Regions from separate parts of the Lysinibacillus sp. YS11 genome, predicted to be linked through region 4. Evidence: riboswitches for the same ligand, from Rfam matches in the RefSeq annotation. Region 4 holds a riboswitch; each other region holds the start of a gene.
The links. A riboswitch is a leader RNA that binds a small molecule or an ion and turns the genes downstream of it on or off. The one in region 4 is predicted to bind thiamine pyrophosphate.
Positions count from the first base shown of each region.

Region 1 (4,431 bases), 2.1 Mb from region 4:
CTCTTCCCAGATAGATAAAAGCCATGCTTGCATTTCCAGTCGAGTAAATTCATCCAACGCAGAAAATGGTTCGTCTAAGCATAAAATCGGCTTATCACTGACCATTGCTCGAATAAAGGACACACGCTGCTGCATGCCTCCAGACAGTTCGTTCGGGTAGGCATGGATAAAAGAGGCAAGACCAACCTTTTCTAACCATTCCTTGGCACGTTCAACATTTGGTTTATGTTGTAATTCCTCTACAAGCGTGACATTTTCTACTATTGTACGCCAGGGTAATAGACATGGCTGCTGTGGCATATAGCCAATCGTTCCTTTTTTTTGTTGGATATCCTCTCCATTTAATAAAATGGCTCCTTGGTCAATTGGCGAAACACCACCAATTAATTGAAAAAGTGTACTTTTACCACTGCCTGAAGGACCAACGATGGCCACAAACTCTCCATCCTTGACGTCAAAAGAAAGTTGATCAAGGACTTTGAGCGCATCGAAGGATTTAGCGATGTTTTGAATGCTGAGCATGATAGCCTCTTCCCTTCACCATGAATTTTTCAATTAAACGAATACCACTAAACAATAGTAAGCTCAAGAGAACAATCGCAAAAATTGCCACAAATACGCGATCCGTACGGAAGGAGGATTGGGCTAGGGTCATGTAAACACCAATACCCTTTTTTGCACCAAGCCACTCCGCAATCACAGCCCCCATCACACTATATGTAGCCGCAATTTTAATGCCTGAAAAAATAGCGGGATAGGCATAAGGCCATTCCAGCTTCCAAAAGGTTTGTGCCCTTGTAGCACCAACCATGGCAAAATAATGCTTTAATTCTGGAGCAGTTTGTCTAAATCCATCCATCGCTGCAATGACAATCGGGAAAAAGCACACAAGACAGATAATGATAAGCTTCGGTAATAAGCCAAAGCCAAACCAAATAATAAGGAGCGGTGCCAAGACTAGAATAGGAACATTCTGCGACATAATAAGAATTGGATAAAACAGTTCTCGAATAAATGTAAATCGATGCAACACTATTGCCACCGTTAGCCCACAAGCGATGCCAATGGCTAATCCTAGTAGAGCTAATTGTACTGTAGCGAATGCATGTGGTAGAAAGGTTTGATACGACTGGATGGCTTCTGACAAAATACTACTTGGTGTGGGTACTAACCAATGAGGAACTTCAGCAAACCGCACGATTAGTTCCCATATGAACAAGAGGAAGGCGATAAAAATTATCGTCCTTCCCTTCTGTAATGCACGTTTCATTACTGATATTTCTCCGTTAATGTATCCATCGTAATACCCGTTGGCTGATATAAAATTTTCACTTGTGTAATGACATTAATGGCACCAAGTTCGATCATCTTCTCATTCATTTTTTCAATGATTTGGAGCAATGTTGAAAGCTCACCCTCCATCGTTGTTTCCAATGGATGTACCTCATATTTCACCCCAGAAGCATCGATCACCGCAATTGCTGCATCGACATATGGTATAACATCTTCATATTTCTCTGTCTTCGGAATGATTTGTACACTGATTAATGAATTTGCCATCTTATTTGGCCTCCTTTTTAGGTAAGAAATCATTAGTAAAGGCTTTTTTCGCATCAAATTCGCCCTCTAATACTTGATTGCTAGACATCCATTTCGCGTAATTTTCCCACACAGAAAGCTTTTGCTCTCCCCATTGCTTGGCATCATCCTGATATTTATCAGCCAGCCATTCCTGACTTTTATGCACTAACGCTTTATCTAAATCAGGGGCCGCTTCGATTAAAATATCAGCCGCTTCACTTGGGTTTTCAATTGCGTATTCATAGCCCTTCGATGCAGCTGCCACAAAGGCTTTGACTACATCCGGGTTGTCCTGTATCATTTTTTCATTTGTAGCTAAAACTGGCGTATAATAATCCAATTGATCACTATAATCTGTAAGATATAGCATATTAATCTTTTCCCCACGCAGCTCAGCCTCAATCCCAGTCCATGCATAATAAATCCAAGCAAAATCTATATCTTTTTCCATCATTGTGAAGAAATCTAAATCCCCTGCATTGACGATATCTAGCTTATTAATATCTGCCTTTTCTTTTTGCATGAGTGATTGTAAAACGGCTTGCTCTAATGGTGCGCCCCAACCACCATAGGTTTTACCTTCAAAATCCTTTGGTGATGTAATGCCCTTCGAAGCAATAGAAGCAAAGCCAGATGTATTATGCTGTATAATTGCTGCGATGGAGACCAGCGGCACATCTTGGACTCGTGCCTGTGTTATGCCTTCCTGATAGCTCACGCCAAAATCCGCCTTTCCAGAAGCAACAAGCTGATCTGCGCCCGCCTCACCAGGCATAATAATATCAACATCTAAACCCTGTTCCTCAAAATAACCGAGTTTTTTGGCAACATATAGTCCTGTATGATTTGTATTCGGCGTCCAATCCAGTACCACAGACACCTTTTTCAGCTTGTCTGCAGCCTGCTTGTCATCCTTGTCACTACAGCCTACTAATGTCAATAGTGCTGCCAATAAAATAAAAAACCATTTTTTCATGCGAAAGCCTCCCAGTTTGTAATATGAAAGTGTTCATGAATGAATGTTGTCACCAGAAGAAAGCGTATACAATGTTGGCAAGCTGTTGCTTGAAAACATAAAAAAACGCCTAGGATTCCTCCCAGACGTATTGCAATCAATCTTCAAAACTTTGCTTTTTGAATAGATGTTCCCTACGCTGGTACGAGCCAAATCAGGTTCAAAGGGTCAGCGTCTACCGGACACAATCTCAGCTAGCAATTACTAGCCCCCCTACATTCTTTCGCTATGAACTTTTCGATGATTATTATACCCATAGTTTCACTTAAATGACAAGGTGCTATTTTTGAATAGAGCTTAAAGCCCAGCGCTCCTAAGAGGCTGGGCATGCTTTTAGCTTGGTTTCTGTTCTTTTTTGGCTGTTACAACATGAGAAATTGCTCCATCTGTTGCAATATCCACTTTAAATGAACCATTGGAATGGCGATCCGCACGAGACAATGCTTGTACGTCAATCATCTCTTGAACACCTTTTTCAGTTTCAATCACAACCTGCTCCTCGTCTGTTGCTTGAACAACTGCCACAATTCGGTGAGGGTTTGCTTTTAACTCTGTTAATACTTTTAGTCCACGTTTTGCACGACTTGCTACTTCAACTTCAGCGACATTCATTTTCTTCACGGCCCCACGCTGTGTCACAATCACTACATAGTGGGTAACATCAGGCTGTAATACATTGACTCCAACTAAGGCTTCTCCATCTTTTAGTGTGATCCCTTTCACACCACCTGTTTTCACACCTGTCACAGGTAGTTCCTCCATTGGGAAACGAATCGCATAGGCTGTATCCGTTGTGAGCATCAGCTCCACGTCATCTGTTACAAATGATGCATAGATCATCGCATCACCAGCCTTGACATTCATCGTTTTAATTGGCTTTGAATAACGCGTTACCGCATAGTCTGCGAGTGGTGAGCGCTTAATTTGGCCATCTTTTGTGGCTGTGAAGACATACGTATTTGGTTGGTCAAATGTTTCGAAACCATAAACCGCAATAATCGATTCATCTTCCCCTGTTGGTACAATACTTGAAATATGCTGGCCGAGATCCTTCCAGCGTATATCAGGCAGCTCATGAACAGGCTGATAAATATAATTGCCTCGATTTGTGAAAAGCAGTAGATGGTGCTGTGTATTTAAGTTTGCTTCATACAATAAATAATCTGAATCCTTCATGGCAAAATCTTGCCCGTTTGAAGCGGCATGAGAACGTGTGGATGTACGTTTAATATAACCATCCTTCGTTACTGTTACGACAACCTCTTCACTTGGCACAAGGACATCCAATGTAATTTTAATTTCTTCAATTTCTTGCTCAATCTTCGAGCGGCGAGGCTCTGTAAAGCGTTTCTTAATATCTAGCAACTCTTGTTTAATAACACGCACAAGCTTAGCCTCACTTTGCAGAATCCCCTCTAGCTTCGCAATTAGCTTATTTAACTCGTCCTGTTCCTGACGAAGCTCTGTAATATCCGTATTCGTTAAACGATATAATTGCAGGCTTACAATGGCCTCTGCCTGTACCTCTGTAAAATCAAACTTTGCTTGTAAATTAAGCTTCGCATCCTTCTTATCATTTGAAGAACGAATCGTCGCAATGACTTCATCTAAAATGGAAAGGGCTTTAATTAATCCATCTACAATATGGGAACGATCCTTTGCCTTTTGCAAATCATAAATAGAACGGTTTGTTACCACTTCTTTTTGATGGGCAATATACGCATCTAGCAATAATGGCAATGTCATCATCGTTGGACGACGATTATGAATGGCAATCATATTAAAATTATAAGCTACCTGTAAATCCGTTGTTTTAAACAAGTACTGTAAAATTC
Region 1 covers NZ_CP026007.1:2,389,190-2,393,620, forward strand. The annotation lists gene LBYS11_RS11790 (ABC transporter ATP-binding protein) at 1-522, opposite strand, end outside; gene LBYS11_RS11795 (ABC transporter permease) at 497-1,270, opposite strand; gene LBYS11_RS11800 (thiamine-binding protein) at 1,270-1,560, opposite strand; gene LBYS11_RS11805 (ABC transporter substrate-binding protein) at 1,562-2,557, opposite strand; TPP riboswitch at 2,711-2,821, opposite strand; gene parC (DNA topoisomerase IV subunit A) at 2,930-4,431, opposite strand, start outside.
Region 1: it holds a riboswitch for thiamine pyrophosphate, as region 4 does, so the genes downstream of both, LBYS11_RS11805 (ABC transporter substrate-binding protein) here and thiC (phosphomethylpyrimidine synthase ThiC) in region 4, are expected to answer to the same signal.

Region 2 (4,431 bases), 600 kb from region 4:
AAATGAACTATCCAGCTATTTGCAATATAATGCTATCGTTTTCGACAATGTACCAGGTCATTTAGTGGGTGAAGCAAAAATGAGTGTTATTGAGCAAGCAGTCAAAAACTTTGGAGTTGGTTTTACAATGGTGGGTGGAGAAAATAGTTTTGGTCTAGGCGGCTATTTTAAAACACCGTTTGAAACCTTATTGCCAGTGGAAATGGAAATTAAGGGCAAAGAGCAATTACCTTCCTTAGGATTAGTGATTGTACTTGACCGTTCTGGCAGTATGCAAGGCTCGAAGCTTGAGCTTGCTAAGGAAGCAGCGGCACGTTCTGTTGAGATGTTGCGAGATGAGGATACATTAGGATTCATCGCCTTTGATGATCGTCCTTGGGAGATTATAGAGACAGGGCCTCTTAACAGTAAAGAAGAGGCTGTGGATACTATTTTATCAGTAACACCTGGTGGGGGAACAGAAATCTATAGTTCATTAGCTAAAGCCTACGAGAACCTTGCTGATTTAAAGCTCCAACGTAAGCATATTATCCTCTTAACAGATGGGCAGTCACAGGCAGGGAACTATGAGGATTTAATTGGTGAAGGGAAAGAAGAGGGTATAACCTTATCGACAGTAGCGATTGGACAAGATGCCGATGCGAACTTATTAGAAGCGCTTAGTGACATGGGCAGTGGACGTTTCTATGATGTGATAGATGAGCAAACCATTCCTTCTATTTTATCTCGGGAAACAGCTATGATTTCCCGCACCTATATTGAGGACAATCCATTCTATCCGGCAATTTATAATGCAGCAGGATGGAACTCACTGTTTGCTAATGGTGTCCCACAAATGAATGCATATATTGGGACAACGGCAAAACAGGGGGCTACTGTTGTAGCAGAAAGCGAGAAAGAAGATCCTGTGTTAGCGCAGTGGCAATATGGTCTTGGTAAAACATTTGCCTTTACATCTGATTCAACGGGTAAATGGACTGGAGATTGGGCAAGATGGCAGAATTGGGGAGCATTTTGGCAAACACTTATTTCTCAAATGCTACCAAGCTACAATGATGTAGCCTATGATGTAAGATTGGAAGCAGATGGTTCCTTTATGATTACAGACCCTACAAATGAAGCCGCATTTTTAGATATTGTAGCGGTAAATGAAGCAGGGGAGGAGCTAGAAACACAACTTGAAACCATTTCCGCATCTCAAGTTCGAGCTGTAGTACAAGCTGAACCTGGATTAATTTTCTTCCGTATAGCAGATGAAAAGCAGGCCATTTATCAGGCAGGGCTAAGTGTTCCTTATAGTGCTGAATACGAACTACTCCCTGTAAATAACCAACTGATAGAAGAGTTAACTCAACGAACAGGAGGCACTGTTTTAAAGGAACCACAAGATGTCTTCCGTGACTTTACGACAAAAGGAGCAGATCGGCAAAATATTGCCACATGGCTACTCTTAGCGAGTATGCTTCTTTTCTTTATTGATATTACCATAAGACGTTTTGGTTGGAATTTCCTAACGAATGCGAAGAAAAAAGAGCCGCTGGTTGAGGAAAAAACTATAGAAGCAGAAGACACAAATGTAGCACAGTTGTTAAAAGGCATGAAAAAACGATCTTAAAATAGAGGAAGCAGTGCAAACTCGAATAGTTTTGCACTGCTTTTTTATATTGCATGAAATAAAGAGTTATCCCCTTTGTAAAGAGGGTAAATGAGAAGAAAAGCGATCCAAATTGGACTACCCCAGCTCAATGAATGCTCATAATTCAATCTCTCTCAATAAAGAGAAGAATTAAACCTCTTTACTAGCTCTGTTTTACGCAAGCTACTCGCAACCATTACACCTAAAATAGCACCGATCGTACTTGATGTTAAAAAGGCTGGTAGGAAGAAGAATGCTGCTACAGATGTTCCCATGAATAATTTTGCATAAGGGACGGCAATAAGTGAAGCCAGAATGCCCGTTCCGATAACTTCTCCGATACCAGCTAACCACATTTTATTGCTATATTTATAGGCAAGGGCAGCACAGAACGCACCGATGATACTACCAGGGATAGCTAGTAGAGAGCCTGTTCCAGTAAGGATACGAATGATGGCAGTGACAAAGGCAACTATAACTGTTGGTACGGGTCCAAGTATAATGGCTCCTATCACATTAATAGCATGCTGAACTGGGTAAGCACGTGCGATTCCTGTTGGGATGGATACGAAAGTAGAGCCTGCAACAGCAACGGCTACTAATAAAGCCATGACTGTTAATTTACGAATTGACATAAAGTTCACTCCTTTTGGTAAAGTTCGTGAGGAAAAATAAAAAGGCCACCCCCTTTAAACAATAGGAAGCGGCCTTGCGTGTATATAGTGACAACAGCAAGTAGCGCCACTTCCCTCCGCTAGTGTGAACTAGATCAGGTTCAAAGGGTCCGTATATTACCATATACGTCTCAGCCTTTTAAAGACTCCCCTAGTGGTTAAAATCATTCAATTTTGTGAATCAACAATAATGTAACATACTGCTAAAAATAGTCAATGATTTTTCAGACTATTTTGTATCGGGATGCATTAAATGAGGTGCTTTTTTCACTGTCCAGATGAGCGCAAGGAAGAAACAGGCTAATAATATGATAGAACCGAAAATATATGGGCTATTCATATTCCAGTCAAATAATAAACCTGCCAAAGCGGGTCCAATCATATTTCCGAGGCTCATATAGGCATTATTCAAGCCCGCAGCAAATCCCTGCTCTTTCTCTGCAAGCTTTGAGATGAGTGTATTAACAGCTGGACGAATTAATGTCGTTGCTGTAGAGAAAATTGTTGCTACAACTAAAATAAGGGCAAAGCCAGAAACAAATAATATTAAGAAAATAGCAACGGATGCAATAAATAAATTTACTAGTACTACTTTCATTTCACCATAACGATTGAACAGTGGTGTAATAATAAACATTTGTACTACTACTCCAAAAGCACCACCAACAACTAATATAATCGCTATATCTACAGGTGTGTAATTAAACTTTTCTGTCACAAATAATGACAATGTCGTTTGGAAATTTGCAATTCCAAACGAGAACACCAGCATAATTATGAGCATAACAAAATAAGGCATATGTATGGAACGAGCCATTTGCTTCGCCAGATTGTCTTGCTTTTGTTTCTGTTGAGCAGTGTTTGGTTTGGTAGAAGGTAATAAAAAGTAAGATAAAATAGATGCTAAAATGGCTGCAGCTCCAGCTGTGAAAAATGGGAAATGTAAGCTTACCTTTGCTAAAAAGCCACCAATACCAGGTCCAATCATAAAGCCAAGAGACATAGCGGCACCCAACATCCCCATACCTTTCCCACGTTCTTCATAGGTTGTGACGTCAGCGACAAAAGCCATAATAGGAGGTGCAACAAATGCGGAACCTAGACCACCTAAAAATCGTGCTAAAAAGAGCATCCATACATCTGTAGCAAGGCCAAATCCGATTTGTGCAAGACCTGTTACGATAAGACCGAAAATAATTAAATTTTTTCGTCCGTACTGATCTGAAAGATTCCCAGCAATAGGAGAAAATACGAATTGAGCTAAGGCGAACGTTGCGATTAGCATACCTAGAACTTGTCCTGCTGCACCAAATATTTTTAAATACTCTGGCATGACAGGAATAATAATGCCAATACTCCCCATTGCGATAAACATATTAAACATTAAAATATACAAAGCCGCCTTATTGGACTTCTGCTGGGTCATCGAATGAACCCCCTTTTTGTAATCAAATATAGTACAGTCTATCATAAAGAATTATTGCTTGGCTAATAGTTAAGATTATAGTACTGGTTCTATATTTAGAATGGTTTTCCACAAAAGTTTTTATCCACGCACCTATGCATGATGAAATAATACATTTTAGTCATAAAAGTTGAGGGAAAAGAAGCTATGGGAGGATAAATTAGTAAAGCAACAACAATTGAGGGACTTCTCTTATAAAGGGAGATTAAAAATTTGGAGAGTCTGTCTGTAATGGCATAAAGCATGGCTATAAATTGTAGCGATGTTGAGCGTTAGAAGTTATGGACTATCAAAAGTACACTAATGTGAGAATCTATTAAAATTTAGATAAAATATTTTATAAATATAATAATGCAAATAGTCGATTGAAAATGTTCTTAGTTTAATAAACAGTTAGACAAGCAGAGAAAAAAACTAGCGAATTGGTGTGAAAACCAATTCGCTAGTTTAATTATCTGATACTCATTTTAAATTCTAAAAATAATTCGTTGTATTTCCCTAAATAATCAGGTCCTAAATTTTTGTAGACCTCTAATGTATCACGTTGTTCTTCAGAAGGATAGTAGCGTTCGTCAGAAACAACTTCTTCGTCCATTAAGTCCATAGCGGCAATATTAGGAGTAGAATAGCCTACAAAATCAGCATTTTGAGCACCT
Region 2 covers NZ_CP026007.1:858,004-862,434, forward strand. The annotation lists gene LBYS11_RS03920 (VWA domain-containing protein) at 1-1,615, shown strand, start outside; gene thiW (energy coupling factor transporter S component ThiW) at 1,771-2,271, opposite strand; TPP riboswitch at 2,366-2,473, opposite strand; gene LBYS11_RS03930 (MFS transporter) at 2,540-3,736, opposite strand; gene LBYS11_RS03935 (ABC transporter substrate-binding protein) at 4,227-4,431, opposite strand, start outside.
Region 2: it holds a riboswitch for thiamine pyrophosphate, as region 4 does, so the genes downstream of both, thiW (energy coupling factor transporter S component ThiW) here and thiC (phosphomethylpyrimidine synthase ThiC) in region 4, are expected to answer to the same signal.

Region 3 (4,431 bases), 920 kb from region 4:
ACAACATAACCGCGGGGATCGACACGTTCGATTAATCGTTTAATAGCGCCACCTTTACCAGCTGCATCCATTCCTTCAAATACCAAGATCAAGCCAATCTTGTTTTTTAATAAAAATTGTTGTGCGTTCAACATTTCATATTGGAGTACTTTTAATTTCTTTTTATACATCTTTTTGTCTAGTTCAACAGTTAGATCTAGATTTTTCAAATTTTGTGTCATGAAACTTCACTCCTTTTATTTGGCTATTCTTATTGTACTAAAGAAATATATGGATGCCTATCAGACATGGTAAATTGTAGGTATTAATAGTAAAACAACACGATACATTGTTGGAAATTTCCGTTATAATAAAAAAAGTGACAGTACTATACTTATTTGTCTTTTCCCTATACAATCTAACACGAAGGGAGAGGAAAACATGCCTCGGTTTATCTTGATGACAATCTCTTATCTTGTCTCAATCATCCTAACCTTTTCATCCTTTTTCGTGAACATCAACGGTCAATCTTCGCTAGAAATCGCTAATCGTTTTTCTGTTGTATTTGCACCAGTTAGTGTAAGTCATGTAATTTGGATTATCATTTATTTTTTACTCGGTTATTGGTTAGTTATGAACATGAAAAAGACAACTTTGAAACAGTCTGCGCTTTTTAGTTGCATAAATATATTACAAGCATTGACGATATATGTCTGGCACCATGAGTTATTTATTGTTTCTCTTGGCATTACATTACTCTTAGTCTTGTATTTGTTTATGTTGTATAATACGTACCCTCTTCAGGACAAATCCTTGTTTGGTCGTATTCCTTTCTCTATTTATTTAGCATGGATGACATTTATTTTTATCACAAATACAAGCTTTACGTTAACGGCTTATGGTTGGAACGGCTTTGGTCTTAGTACGCCTCTTTGGGCAGTGATTTTACTTACTTTAGGAGGAGCCATTGCGCTACATATCCGTTTCCATCACTTTGATGTTGTGTATCCAAGTGTTTTTATTTGGGCTTATATTGGAATCGCCATACATAATGGTTTTGATGAGCTACTTGTCACTACAGCTGCTTTATTTTTATGCGGTGTTCTCTTTGTTGGCATTTTATTTATTAAAAAAATCCTGCCTACCAAAAATAAATTGGTTAGCAGGATTTTTTCATTACATCCTATTCTTCGTCTAATGACGTTAAGATAATTGGTTTATCTTTTGTTACAATGACTGAATGTTCGATTTGAGCTACAAGTGATTTATCAGGCGTCACGAATGTCCAGCCATCACCTGCTTCTACGATATGCTCTGCCTTTGCTGAGATAAATGGCTCAACCGCAAGGACCATACCTTCTTTCATAATAGTAGTATCCCATGCATCGTAATAATTTAAAATATGGTTTGGTTCATCATGTAAAGATTGACCTAAGCCATGACCTGTTAAATTCATAATAACAGTTAACCCATTAGCATTTGCCTCGCGTTCAACAGCTTTACCAATTTGATTTAATTTAGATCCAGCCTTTACCTTTGTCATTGCTCGATCAAAGGCACTTTTAGCAACACGGCAAAGCTTTTCTTTGTCCTCATAGCCATCACCCACAACAAATGAAATACCTGTGTCAGCAAAATAGCCATTTAAAGAGCCTGAAACATCAATATTTACGATATCTCCCTCTTGAATAACACGCTTTCCTGGAATACCATGTGCTACTTCTTCATTGACGCTAATACATGTATACCCTGGAAAATCATATTCTCCCTTTGGTCCTGAAATAGCGCCAGCCTCTGCAAACATGCGACCAGCAATTTCATCAAGCTCAAGTGTTGTAACACCTGGTTTTGTAGCAGCTTTCATTGCTTCGCGAATTTCAGCACAAATGCGTCCTATTTTTTTAAAAGCTTCAATCTCTTCTTGCGTTTTTACAATCATGTATAACGTCCCTTTCATCTAATATCTATTCTTTAATATAACATAACTTTTTATGCGTATAACGATAAACGCTTTAAATATTGTATGCTTTCCTACTTTGCAAAGTGCTAAAAGAGTTATTCACGACAAAAAAGTCCCTCCACGCCTGTGAAGGGACTAGCATTAAGCTTTTCTTTGCATTAATTGGGGAGCGGCTGTGAATAAAAGAACACCAACGACAGCCGTTAAAATGGTTGCTGGTAGCATATATGTACCATTGTAGATGATGGAATAGATCCATGCATTCTGGTCACCCGCATATTCGGCAAAAAATACAGCACCAGCAATTGTATGTGCTGTGTATCGTAAGAAGCCTGCGAAAACGGTACCTATGATTATATAAAGTGCCATTTTTGTTTTGTTCATATGTTTAGCAGCGTCTAATACTGGTCCACGTACAACCGCCGCTAATCCTACAACAGTAAAAGCAACGCCATAATCTAGTAATCCTTGTAGCCAGTGCACGATATAAGAACCAAACATTGTTTGCATAACACCCACAAGTAGTCCCGTAGTAAGACCAGCTACTAAGCCCCAGCGAAATGCTATTAACATAATCGGTACCATAACAAGACTAACTGAGCCGCCTTGTGCCCATACTTTAAAGGAAACCTGATCCAGTACGAGACCTATCGCTGCAAAAATCGCAATCTCCACTAGCATTAATAGTCTTTTTTTGTCCATACATATTCTCTCCTTTGTTCCGATGTAGGATACAAGAGCAGGAATAGAAAAGCGCTGATATGTCTCTTTCTGACACCTTTTTCCTTTAAGGAGGAAAAAACGATGTCAGGACAGAGCCTCACATCGTACAAGTGTCGGTTTCTATCCACATCCCTACGCAAGCGTTAACTTACAGGTTCGAAGAGTCAAGGCATTACGTGCCCAGTCTCAGCTGACATCATCAGCTCCCCTTGTGGTCGTTACATCTGAATTTATTTGAACACTCTCATTGTACGCAAAGGATTGAAAGATTACAACCTTCCATACATCATTTTTTTGAAACTTTGCTGTTTTTCATGCGTAAATATTTAAAAAGGAGGTACAACTATGGAGAATCAAAAAATTTTAGCTGCCTTTAGTTATCTTAGTATTTTCTTCGCCCCTTTTATCGTTCCATTAATTGTATATTTCGTGACAAAAGATAGTGATGTAAAAAAACATTCGATTCGTGCACTTGTCTCTCATTTAGTTCCTTTTGTTTTTGGCATCCTGTTCTTTATTGTCTTTGTTTTTTCCACATTTAGTATAGATCCAACCTCCAGTAATAATACAGTGATGATTATTTGGTTTGCTTCATTCGCCATCTATGCTCTCGTCTCACTAGGTATTGTGATTTGGAATATAATTCAGGCTGTTCGTGTTATCCGTTAATGTTTTATTTTTAAGTGAAACAGGAAGTAGTAATTGTAAAAGGAGCTGTTTTGGGATGAAAGTATCAAACGTTGTAAAAACTGCCGTTAAGTTAGCACCTATTGTTATTCCTATCGTCAAAAAAGTAATGGCTGCAAAAAAAGGCACAACGCCTACAACCACAACCCGAAAAAAATAAAACGAAGGCGTATTCCTTTTAAAGGAAATACGCCTTCGTTTTATTTCACTTCAAAATGGGTTTGACTATGGCCATTTAATGTTTTTTCCACATGTAAAACTGCTGGCATCGCGGATTTCAATTCAGGTACATGCGAAATAACGCCAATCATACGACCAGAATCCTGCAAATCAATTAATGTATCGATTGCTTTATTTAGTGATTCCTCATCGAGCGAGCCAAAGCCCTCATCAATAAACATCGTTTCAATATGAATATTACCTTGGTAGCTTTGAATCACATCTGCCATCCCCAATGCAAGGCTCAACGAAGCATTAAACTTTTCGCCACCTGATAAAGTTTTGACATCTCGTAATTGATCTGTATAAGCATCATAAACATCAAGACCAAGGCCACTTTGCTTCGCATGCTTTTCTAATCTATCTGAACGTCTAAGCTCAAATTGACCGTTTGATAAATGATACAGACGTATATTGGCAGCTTCTGTAATTTGATCTAAGTAGTTAATTTGTATATAACGCTCAAAGGATAGCTTTTTCGAGTTTTGTCCATTTAATAATCCATAAAGCTCCTTTACTCGCCCTGCTTCTTGTTCAAGTAAATGAAGCTCTTTCGCTATTTCTTCCACCTTTTTACTAAAGCCTTGGCATGCTTGTATAAAGCCATTGATCTGTTGTAAACGTTTAAATGCTTCCTCATAGGAAACTCGATGCTGTTCTACTCTTGCTTCCATCGCCTCTAAATCTTGCTTCTCTTTTCCTTGAAGGTATGTAGCCCCTTCGGTAATCTGAATTTGCAACGTGTGTACTTGTAAAGCATAGTCGCTACATGCTTTTCGAAGTGCATCCAATTGTATGGCACTCCGTTTAGCAGTTGCATAAGCCTCATAGCTTTCGAAACCTATTTCTTGCATATCTGCTGA
Region 3 covers NZ_CP026007.1:3,923,484-3,927,914, forward strand. The annotation lists gene LBYS11_RS19740 (polyphosphate kinase 2 family protein) at 1-221, opposite strand, end outside; gene LBYS11_RS19745 (hypothetical protein) at 421-1,191, shown strand; gene map (type I methionyl aminopeptidase) at 1,163-1,918, opposite strand; gene thiT (energy-coupled thiamine transporter ThiT) at 2,081-2,641, opposite strand; TPP riboswitch at 2,775-2,882, opposite strand; gene LBYS11_RS19760 (magnetosome magnetite crystal formation protein family) at 3,008-3,331, shown strand; gene LBYS11_RS24040 (hypothetical protein) at 3,387-3,509, shown strand; gene LBYS11_RS19765 (AAA family ATPase) at 3,550-4,431, opposite strand, start outside.
Region 3: it holds a riboswitch for thiamine pyrophosphate, as region 4 does, so the genes downstream of both, thiT (energy-coupled thiamine transporter ThiT) here and thiC (phosphomethylpyrimidine synthase ThiC) in region 4, are expected to answer to the same signal.

Region 4 (4,431 bases):
CGAAACATGGACTGTTCAAGTCGTGTTAGCTGAATCAAAGATTCTAGAAACATATAATCATGTATTTGTATTTACGATTATTGCTTCCATTATTATGGTGGTTTTGATGACAGCTGCAAGTGTGTTATTCATCTATAAACAATTAAAACCACTTAAATTTTTACGTGCATCGATTGAAACTGCAGCCGAAGGGGATTTAACACAAAAGGTAGAAGAGCGATATATTAAGCCTGATGAAATTGGTGCAGTTGCTGTGGCCTATAATAATATGTTAGATAAAACCAATAGTGCGATTCAAACTGTACTAAATTCCACGAGGTTATTGAACCAATCTTCTAATCAGGTAAATGAGGCATTTAATGAGGTAGTTGCTTCTAGTCAGGAGGTTTCTGTAGCTATCAACGAGATTGCACAAGGAGCTTCGAAGCAATCAGAGGATACAGAAGAAACAAATTATCGAATGATGGATTTATCAGATCAGATTGATGCTATTACGGCTCTTTCTAATGAAATGGATGAGCTATCTCATAAAACAGGTGTAACAACGGAAAAAGGATTGCATGAGGTTGAAAGTTTAAGAGAACGTAATATGGAGACAAATGAAATGAATGGGCGTATCCAGCAGCAAATGGAATCATTAGCTTCTAATATTGCCAATATTAATCAGATTATTGCTTCGATTCAAAGCATTACCGAGCAGACTAATCTGCTAGCTTTAAATGCAAGTATTGAGGCTGCACGTGCTGGTGAACATGGTAAAGGATTTGCTGTAGTTGCAGAGGAAGTTAGAAAGCTAGCAGAACAATCTAAGAATGAAACAGAAATTATTAAGAGTACAGTAGAAAGTATTCTTGAAAATTCTCAGCAGACGGTTGCTGTGATTGCATCTAATGCAGATTTAATGCAATCTCAAAATGAGTCCGTACAAAGCACGCAACTAGCATTTAAAGATAGCAGTGATTTGTCGGGTTCAATTGCAAATTCTATTAGTGATTTAATGAATAAACTATCTAGCATGTTAGAGCATAAAAATCAGGCAATCATGGCTATCCAAAGTATTTCGGCTATTTCAGAGCAAACAGCAGCCTCTGCGGAACAAGTAAGTGCTTCTGCAATGGATCAACAAGTAGAATTACAAAAAGTAGCAGAGTCTATTCAAAATATGAACGATATTTCAAACGAGCTACAAGAAGTTGTAAACCGATTTAAGCTTGCTTAAAAAGAAAGGCTGCCTTCAATATAGAGGCAGTCTTCTTTATGGTGAAAGCCGGAGAAATTGACCTAGAAGGAATTCAACACTACTATTAACACTGGAAGGGGGACATTGATATGATGTATCTCGGAATGATTTTCTTTCAAATTGTTGTACCTATTTTAGTGTTACTTGTAATAGGCGCTATACTACAAAAGAAATTTCGCTTTAATTTAAAAGCATTGTCTCAGCTTATTACATATTGCTTTATGCCAGCAGCTGTTTTTGTAAATTTATATGAAACACATGTGGAATTAACTGTACTGGGAGAGGTCGGATTATTTATTGTACTCTTTATCGGTAGTCAAATGATACTCAGTCACTTTATGGCAAAAGGGTTAGGTTTAGCTAGAACAGAGGCAGCTGTCTTTAAAAATAGTGTTGTGCTCATTAACTCGGGTAATTACGGTATTCCAGTGGCTCAAATGATATTTGCCACGCAACCTATTGGAGTAGCCATTCAGGTCATGCTCGTAATCTTTCAAAATATGACTACGTATACATATGGTTTATACAATTTAATTTCTTCTACAAAGTCAGGTATGACAATCATCAAGGATTTCTTTAAAATGCCTATTATTCATGCGCTGATTATAGGTGTCGCTATGAATTATTTTGATATCGGTATTCCACAGTTTATCAAAATACCAGTAGAACATGTGGCAGATGGATTTATTGCTGTGGCTCTAATTACTTTAGGTGCGCAATTATCACAATTAGAGATGAAATCAATGTTTAATAAAACCGTCTTTATCAGCTGTTTTACGCGATTAATTATTGGACCATCTGTTGCATTGGCCATTATTTATATATTGGGATTAGATGGAGTCGTCGCACAATCACTGTTTATAGCTAGTGCTTTTCCAACATCCCGCAATAGTTCTAGTCTAGCATTGGAATATGATGTAGAATCAGCAACAGCCGCGCAAGCTGTTTTATTTTCAACCATTGTAAGCTGTATAACTGTAACCATTGTGATCTATTTTGCAGAAGTATTATTTACCTAGTAAGATAAAAAATAACTTCCATCTCTTAGTATTATCTGCTACACTAGCATCAAACTAAATAGTATTAACTAGGGGAGTCTGATGAGTCAGGCTGAGAGGGAAACGCTACGAAGTTTCTTGACCCTTTGGACCTGATCTGGCTCATACCAGCGTGGGAAAGTTAAGAAGCTATTGCAGAGTATGCAATCAATAGACCTTTACATTCGTGGCCGGATCCAAATAATTATTTTGGATTCGGCCTTTATTTTTTGGATTGTTGGGGTGAGCTAGAATCGGTCCTTATATCAAAATAAATTTAAGGGAGAGAAGTAGCTCATGTCAGCAATTAGTGAAAAGAATATTACCATTATGTCCAGCTTTGAAGGAAGCAAAAAAGTATATGTGGAAGGATCACGCCCAGATATTCTAGTACCTATGCGAGAAATTGCATTAAGTCCGACAACAGGCAGTTTTGGAAATGAAGAAAATGCTCCTATTCGAGTATATGATACGAGTGGGCCCTATACAGATCCAGCCTACCAAGTAGATATTACGAAAGGTTTACCTGCCTTACGAAATGCATGGATTCAAGAGCGAGGGGATGTAGAAGCATATGAGGGACGCTCCATTAAACCGGAGGATAATGGCTTTCGTCATGTTGATGACCCGCGTATTCAAGAAAATGTCTTCCCTGAGTTGGCGAGAAAGCCTTTGCGTGCTAAAAAAGGTAAAAATGTGACACAGCTTCACTATGCACGAAAGGGAATTATAACGCCTGAAATGGAGTTTGTAGCGATTCGTGAAAATATGGATCCTGAATTTGTACGTTCAGAAATTGCAGCTGGGCGTGCTATAATGCCTTCTAATATTAATCACCCTGAGGCAGAGCCAATGATTATTGGGCGTAATTTTCATGTAAAGATCAATGCGAATATCGGGAATTCTGCTGTATCTTCTTCCATTGCAGAAGAAGTTGAGAAAATGACCTGGGCAACTCGATGGGGCGCAGATAATATTATGGATTTATCGACTGGTAAACATATTCATACAACTAGAGAATGGATTATTCGAAATGCGGCAGTGCCAGTGGGAACAGTGCCAATTTATCAGGCTTTAGAAAAGGTAAATGGTGTAGCAGAGGATTTAACGTGGGAGGTTTATCGTGATACTCTCATTGAACAAGCTGAGCAGGGTGTGGATTACTTCACCATTCATGCAGGTGTCCTTTTACGCTATGTACCACTAACAGCAAATCGTGTGACAGGTATTGTATCTCGAGGTGGCTCTATAATGGCACAGTGGTGTTTATATCATCATCAAGAGAATTTCCTGTATACACACTTTGAGGAAATCTGTGAAATTATGAAAGCCTATGATGTTGCTTTTTCCTTAGGTGATGGTTTACGCCCAGGCTCAATTGCAGATGCCAATGATGAGGCACAATTTGCAGAGCTTGAAACACTAGGCGAGCTAACACAGATTGCTTGGCAGCATGATGTTCAGGTAATGGTTGAGGGACCAGGTCATGTACCAATGCATTTGATTAAAGAAAACATGGACAAGCAATTAGAGGTTTGTAAGGAAGCTCCCTTCTATACATTAGGACCACTCACAACAGATATTGCTCCAGGTTATGACCACATTACATCAGCCATTGGGGCAGCCATGATTGGCTGGTTTGGTACAGCGATGCTTTGTTATGTGACACCGAAAGAGCATCTTGGTTTACCGAATCGCGAGGACGTTCGTGTGGGCGTTATCACTTATAAAATTGCTGCACATGCTGCTGATTTAGCAAAAGGTCATCCAGGTGCACAACAACGAGACGATGCACTGTCTAAAGCGCGCTTTGAGTTCCGTTGGCGTGATCAATTCAATCTGTCACTAGATCCCGAGCGTGCAGTGGAATATCATGATGAGACACTGCCAGCAGAGGGAGCAAAAACAGCACACTTTTGTTCTATGTGTGGGCCTAAATTCTGTAGCATGAGAATTTCACAGGATATTCGTAATTATGCGAAAGATAAGGATTTGAATACGACTGAAGCGATCCATCAAGGTATGAAAGAAAAGGCTGAGGAGTTTAAAAAAGCAGGCAGTCAAATTTACCAATAATGAAAGAAAAGGCTTATGTCAAAAAAATAGACATAGGCCTTTTCTTAATAAAAAAACTCCATGTGAATAGTGGATTCA
Region 4 covers NZ_CP026007.1:258,905-263,335, forward strand. The annotation lists gene LBYS11_RS01225 (methyl-accepting chemotaxis protein) at 1-1,219, shown strand, start outside; gene LBYS11_RS01230 (AEC family transporter) at 1,330-2,259, shown strand; TPP riboswitch at 2,320-2,434, shown strand; gene thiC (phosphomethylpyrimidine synthase ThiC) at 2,575-4,353, shown strand.